Regions from separate parts of the Streptomyces sp. NPDC051173 genome, predicted to be linked through region 1. Evidence: riboswitches for the same ligand, from Rfam matches in the RefSeq annotation. Region 1 holds a riboswitch; the other holds the start of a gene.
What was found. A riboswitch is a leader RNA that binds a small molecule or an ion and turns the genes downstream of it on or off. The one in region 1 is predicted to bind magnesium.
Positions count from the first base shown of each region.

Region 2: another riboswitch for magnesium. It lies ahead of AB0435_RS32790 (hypothetical protein); the one in region 1 lies ahead of AB0435_RS17575 (NRAMP family divalent metal transporter).

Region 1 is NZ_JBFBBD010000029.1:39,980-43,314, reverse strand. It holds gene AB0435_RS17580 (DUF4232 domain-containing protein) at 1-247, shown strand, start outside; gene AB0435_RS17575 (NRAMP family divalent metal transporter) at 269-1,912, opposite strand; M-box (ykoK) riboswitch at 2,208-2,382, opposite strand; gene AB0435_RS17570 (mechanosensitive ion channel domain-containing protein) at 2,564-3,220, shown strand; gene AB0435_RS17565 (Orn/Lys/Arg decarboxylase N-terminal domain-containing protein) at 3,284-3,335, opposite strand, start outside.
Region 2 is NZ_JBFBBD010000118.1:154-3,488, forward strand. It holds partial or broken gene AB0435_RS32785 (hypothetical protein) at 1-838, opposite strand, end outside; gene AB0435_RS32790 (hypothetical protein) at 1,082-1,354, opposite strand; M-box (ykoK) riboswitch at 1,605-1,783, opposite strand; gene AB0435_RS32795 (hypothetical protein) at 1,913-2,407, shown strand; gene AB0435_RS32800 (cation-translocating P-type ATPase) at 2,539-3,335, shown strand, end outside.

The sequences.
Region 1 (3,335 bases):
CAGCCGGCCGCAGGCCGTGGTGACCCTGGCACCGGGCGGGTCCGCGTACGCGGGCATCGGCCTCTCGGCCGGCGACGGCAGCGGCGCGCACGGCCGTACGGCCGCCGAGCTGGAGGTCTTCCTCGCCGACGCCGACGGCTCCGCGGACGGGTCCGCCACGCTCTCCCTGCCCGAGGGCACGTGGATCGACGACTCGGCGGCGGTCACGTACTGGCAGTCGAACGCGGCGGACGCGCTGGTGTGGTGACCTCCCGTCGGGAGGCCGGGCTCACTGTCCGAGTGCGACCCGGACGAGCTTGATGACGACCAGGACCATCGCCGCCAGGAGGTACGCCCGCAGCGCCCCCATGCCGATCTTGCGGCCGGTGGCCATGACCGGGCGGGCGAGGGTCTCCAGCGGGGGCATCCGCCAGGTGTCCCTGCCGGTGCGGTCGATGGGGTCCTCCTTCGTCCCGGTGCGCCGCCGGGTGAAGGCGTAGCCGGCGGCGAGCACTCCCGCGACGCCGCAGGCGGCCATGATGTCGAGGATCGCGCCGGCGGTGATGTCGGGGAACAGGACGGAAGCGGTCAGGATGACCGAGAGGGTCACCAGGACACCGACGACCGCCGCGGTGAAGGCGTTGGTCTTGGGACCGTTGGTCCACGGCCCCAGGACCTGCTTGTCGTTGCAGAGCAGCAGCAGGAAGACCGAGGCGGACGGGAGCAGCACCCCGGCGAGGGTCTGGACGCCCTCGGTGAGCAGGCCCAGCGGGGAGCCGGGGATCAGCACGATGGCGGCGGCCGCGGCGACCAGCCCGGCGTAGACCGCGTAGAAGCCCTTGGCGCCCTTGATGCCGCGGTGCAGCGAGTGCTTCATGCCGAGGACGTCGCCGATGGCGTAGGCGGTGGACAGCGAGACCGCGAACGCGCCGATGATGGAGGCGTCCAGCAGGGCGATCGCGAAGAGCACTCCGGCGAGCTTCCCGGCGTGCGCCTCGATGCCGGTGGCCAGGCCCCCGGCGTCCGTGAAGTCGCCGAAGCGGCCGGTGCCGGCGAAGGCCGCGGAGGCGATGCCCATCATGGCGGCGGCGCCGATCACGACGACGCCGATGCCGAGCCAGAGGTCGGCCTTCTCGTACTTCATGAAGCGCGGGGTGATGCGCTTGTCGATGACGTACGACTGCTGGAAGAACAGCTGCCAGGGCGCCACGGTCGTGCCGACTATGCCGATGATCAGCAGCATGACGGTGGCCAGCTCGCCGGAGCCGCCGGGGATGACGGGGACGACGAAGTCGTGTGCCATCCGCGAGGACTTGGGGTGGACCAGGAAGTAGACGGGGACGAGCAGCAGGCTGCCCGCGCACAGGGCGATGGCGACCCGCTCGAAGCGGCGGAAGGACCCCGTGAACGCCGAGGCGATGATGATCGCGGCGGCCAGGATCACCGAGGCCACCTTGGGAAGCCCGAGATAGCCGGTCGCCAGGGTGATCCCGATGAACTCGGTGACGAGCGTCAGCGCGTTGAGCAGGAACAGGTCTATGACGGAGAACGCGCCCCAGAACTTCCCGAACCGCTCCAGGATGAGCCGGGCGTGCCCGACCCCGGTCACCGCGCCCAGCCGCAGGACCATCTCCTGGTTCACATAGAGCACGGGGATCAGCAGGAGGAGCGTCCACAGCAGGCTGGTGCCGTAGTTCTGGCCCGCCTGGCCGTACGTCGCGAAGGCCCCCGCGTCGTTGTCGCCGACCATCACGATCAGCCCGGGGCCGACGATGGCGAGGAGCGTCTTCAACTTGGCGGACAGGCCCCGGCGTTCGCCGTGGTCGTCCTGCTTGATGGTGCCGAGGGCGCCGCGGATGTCGCCGAGGTGGGCGTCGTCCAGCACCGCGCTGCGGGGCGCCGGGATCTCGGTGTCGGTGATCAGGTCGGTCATGGGGAGCCTCCCGGACGCCTGGGCAGGCGAGGAGTCGGTGGCGCGCGGACACGCTCCACCCACGGGCGCGCAGCACTGCGACCCGGGTCGGCCGGGGGCCGGGCGGGTGAGGGCGGTGGCGCGGTCGTGCCCGCGGGGAAGGTGGTTACCGTGTGCCGGAGAAGGGCGAGGGCATGCGGAAAGAGGGGCGACTATGGCCCGGACTACTGCAACTGCAATCCATGTCTCTCGCCTCCTTCCGGCCGGGACGCGCGGCGCGTCGACGACTCGGCAAGGAGCGGACCGGGCATGCCCCGGTTCACCCCAACTCGTCAGAGCTTTGGCACTGCACGGCGTGATCCCCTTCGGTGGGGAAGCCACTTGGGGTCACCCCTTAATTCGGGGAGACCTGTCCTGACCCTGGGCGTCTCTCGACGTCGTGGGGTCAGTGGCCTGTGTCCGTACAGACGCCTCACCGAACGAGGTGCCTTCTGATTTCGAACCTCCAGAAGCATAGACCCTTACTTGCGCAACCGCGCAACCGTTTGGCCAAGGCTTGACCTGGGCGGGATCCGGCGCCGGGCGGAGCGCCGCATTCGGTGCCCCGGGACCGTGGGTAGTCTGCTGCGCGACATCCGCACCACAAGGGGCTCATCGGTGGACCACGACAGCATGACCGCAGACCCCGTCGCCGTCGGGCACCGGCTGCACTGGCGCGGGGTGATCCGTACGCGGCGGGCCGTCGTCATCACCTCGCTCGCCGTCGGCGGGCTCGTCGTGTCGCTCACCTTCGGCGGACTGCTGGGCAGCCCCGGCAGCCACCAGTCGCTGACCTCCCGGGTGATCGCCGGCGTCAGCGCGGGGGTCTTCCTGGTGGGCGCCCTGATCGCGGTCCGCGGCGCGACGGACGACCTGGTGAAGCTGCTCACCGGCCGGATCAGCGACAACCGCTCCGCCGCACTGCGGGTGATATGCCTGCTGTCCGGCTACGCGCTGGTGATCCTGGGCGCCCTGAGCCTCCTCAGGGTGCCGTGGGGGAAGCTGCTGCTGGGCGGTGCGCTGACCGGTGTGCTGCTGGGCATCGCCGCCCAGCCGGTGCTGGGCAACATCTTCGCGGGCCTGGTGCTGATGGTCGCGCACCCCTTCACGATCGGCGAGCGGATCAGCGTGCAGTCGGGCCCGCTCGGCGGCCGCATCGAGGGCGAAGTCGCCGACATGACCCTGCTGTTCGTCGAACTGCGCACCGACGACGGCCGGACGCTCATCCCCAACAACGCCGTACTAGGCGCGGCCATCGGGCCGCCCCACCGCGAGTCGACGGCGGCGTGACGGCCTGACGGTCTGAGGGCGTCGACCGGGCGGAGTCCGTGACCCCGCCCGGTCCACGTGTCCTCAGGAGCGCGCCGGCGCCTCCTGCCGTGCCTCGTCCCCGTCCCCGGCCTGC
Region 2 (3,335 bases), on a different contig from region 1:
CAGTACCGAGCTGGCCTCGGTACTGGTTCAAGTACCGGTACGCGTTGTTCATGTGCGGCTTGTTGTACGGGAGGAGGTCCGGTCCGCCGACCCCCACGCCGTGCTTCTTGGCGAACTCGAACGACTTTTTCATGTAGCCGTTGTCGTCTCCCCAGCCGCACGGCCAGAAATTGATGTACTGCACCACAGTGCTGGCCTTGAACACCTTCTTGGCGTAGGCCGCGTTCTCCAGCTCCGCGTTGAAGTATGCGTCACAACTGAAGTGAGTCTTGTCCTTCGCTGTGTCCACGGAGACCGAGCTCTCCGGCAGATTGACACCGGTGACCCGTCCGTCGAACCGCTGCGCCAGCGCCTTCAGCAAATGCTGGAACCGATTCTGGACGTTCTTGTTCCACTGCGCCGCGACGGCACCGGGCGGGCCGGGGACGGGCCCGTCGACGTTGAGCTCCGGGGCGGCCCCTCCCGCATATTCCGGGTCCGTCAGCAGGTACTGCGGAAGCCGCGTCGGCGGTGCGAAGAACCGGTCCTGAAGCTGGATGAACACCTTCTTGTGCTGTGCCTCGACCTGACGCACCACCTGGTCGACGGCCGAGAAATCGTAGCGGTTCTTCTCCTTCTCCAGCATCCCCCACGGGACCACTACTTGCACACCGTCGATATCGGACCGCCCCAGTAGTGGCTTGGCGGCGGCGTCGAACTCTCCGATGGACGTGTACAGATAGTTCGCCGCATGACCACGAGACTGTGACGGGGCGGCCACGGCCGTACCACAGGCCGCCGCTGTGAAGCCCGTAAGCGCGACGACCGTAGCCACACGCCTGCGACTGACCTTCGACATGAAGTACCCCCGTGACGAAACCTTGTTTATCGCGGATCGCGGTGTGATCTCCGCCGAGAGCCCGGTCCGTGACAACCGATCAGAGTTTTTCGAATCTGGCCTGGACATGCGGGCCAATATGGCAGGGCGGCGTAAGAGAAGTATGAGAGACACCAGTTGACGTCGGGTGGGTCGGGCGCGCGTGCGATAGGTTGCCCGCCATGACTGAGCTTGGACCCGTCGCCTGGCCACCGGCATCGAGCGCTACACGTGAACGGAGGCGTGGCCGGGGTCGTGTTGCGGAGACCGCTCAGGGTTCTCCAGTGCCTGCTGCACGAGGTGGACGGCGAACGGGAGTAGCAGGTGGGCGAGGAGGCCCGCGCCGGCGGCGTCGGCGACGCCGGCGAGAACGGGTCCTGCGTAGGTCAGGGCCCGCCGCAGTGCGGAGTGGTACGAGTCGGAGCTGAAGTCGGGCAGGGCGACAGTCAGAGTGAGGACGGCGTCGGCGGTGTTCGGCCAGGCCAGTTGGATGCGCACAGTGGTCTCCGAGCAGGACATACCCGGTCGCGGACGGGCGCACGGAACAATTCGCACGGCACGCCTGGGGGCCGACCCGCACGAGTGGCGCGCGAAAGTCAGTGGAAGCGTCGGCGACGGGTGAGTGGTGACGGGCGAGTTCGGCCGGAAGCGGGCTCCGGACTATGCCAGGGACCCAAGCCCCTCACCTCCTCGCGGCCTGGGCACTCGAGGGTGCCGGGCATGGGCCGAGGAGCCCCCGCGTCGCGGGAAGGCACCTCTCTCGTCACGGTTTCAGCACTGCGCGGCGTATTCCCGGCCGCAGTCGGCCGGGCAGCCACCTGGGCGCACCCCTTAATCCGGAGTGAGCTGTCCTGACCCGGGGCGTCTCTCGACGTTCGGGGTCAGTGGCCTGTGTCCGCGCAGAAGCCTCACCCAACGAGGTGCTGCGTACATCGAGAATCACGAAGGCGCGCGGGCGCTGTCAAGGCACGTTTAGGGAAACGGGAGATGGCGCAGGTTAACGCCGGTGGGCAGTTTCACGTAGGAGTCATGTCCTTATCGGGAATTGGAGATTCCATGAGTGAGAGCGCCGGTATACCGTCTTCGTCCTCGGTGCGTCCGCCCGGGCTGGCGGGTGCGTTGGGGGCTGTGCAGGCGGTGGCGGACCACGTCCCCGGTGCCGGCCTGGTGAAGGGGGCCGTGAACGGGACGCTGGACGTGGTCGGTTCGGTCTCTCCCGGGGCGCGCCGGGCCGCGGTGTACGCCGGTGTGGGCCTTCTGGGCGCGGTCGGTCTCGTCGAGTGGCCGGTCGCGGCGGCGGGCGCCGCGGCGGTGTGGCTGACGCAGCAACGTCCCGGGAGAGACGGAGCGGCGGAGGCCGCACCGGCCGGTCAGCAGCAGGACTCGCCCACCGTCTCCGCCACTGCCCCGAAGCGTGCGAAGGGAGCGGCGAACACTGCCCCGAAGCGGACGAAAGGTGTGTCGAAGGCGTCATCGGTCCAGGCGGGCGGTCGGCGCAGTGTCACGGTGCCGATCGATGACGAAGCCTCCTCGGGCCGGCCGCCCGGCTGATCGCCGGGCAGTGATCGTCGGCCGCCCGGCCGTCCCGGGCACAGCACTCCTTCTCCGCGCTGTGGTCCTGACCGGTGCGGATATCCCATGAGGGTAGGACAGTGGTTCTGCGTTCGTTGACCGGTCTGCCCATGGCCGGTCTTGGGCTCGTACTCACGGCGCCGGCCCGGGCCGTGGGCCGTCTCGCTCCATCGGCCGACGCGCTCTTGCACGGAGCGGGCGAGCTGGCATCGACGGGTGTGCACACTGTGGTGAGCGGGGCGGCCGAGGCATCCGCGACAGCCGTGCGCGTGGCTCGGGTCGCCCGTAACGCGCTTGTCCCCGGAGACGGTCGTTGGCGTGCCGGCGGCCGGATCCAGCTGCCCTTGCGCCCGCACCCGGAAGCCGCCGACATGCCGCGGCTGGAGGAGGCCGCGCAAAAGGTGGCAGCCGCTCTGCTGGAACATCCTGATGTTCTCCTCGCCTACTGGGACAACGGTCTGTCCCGGCTGGTGGTGCAGGTGGTTGAAGACGACCTGGTCGGTGCGATCGAGAACCGGGCGGAGAAACTGGCTGCCCAGCACGGGCTGAAGCACTCCGGCGGGAATGCGGACCCGAACCTTCCGTATCCGGGGGGTGTCGGTGACGTACGCGCGGCGGTCGTGCTCCTGGGATGTGATGCGGCGGGTGTCGCCGTGGCGCTGCTGGCGCAGGTGATGCGGTGGCAGAAGTCGCCGCGGTTGGTCACCGCGGCGGTGACGCTGTTACGGGAGGACTCGCGGGTGCGAGGCGTGCTGCACCGTCGGCTCGGTGCGGCCGGGGCCGACCTGGTGCTGGCGGCGGTCAATGCCGCCACGCACGGTCTCGGGCAGTCGCCGACGGCGCTCGTGCTGGACGGGGCCTTGCGAGCAGGGCAGTTGGCGGAGGCGCTGGCCCGGGCCGCCGCGTT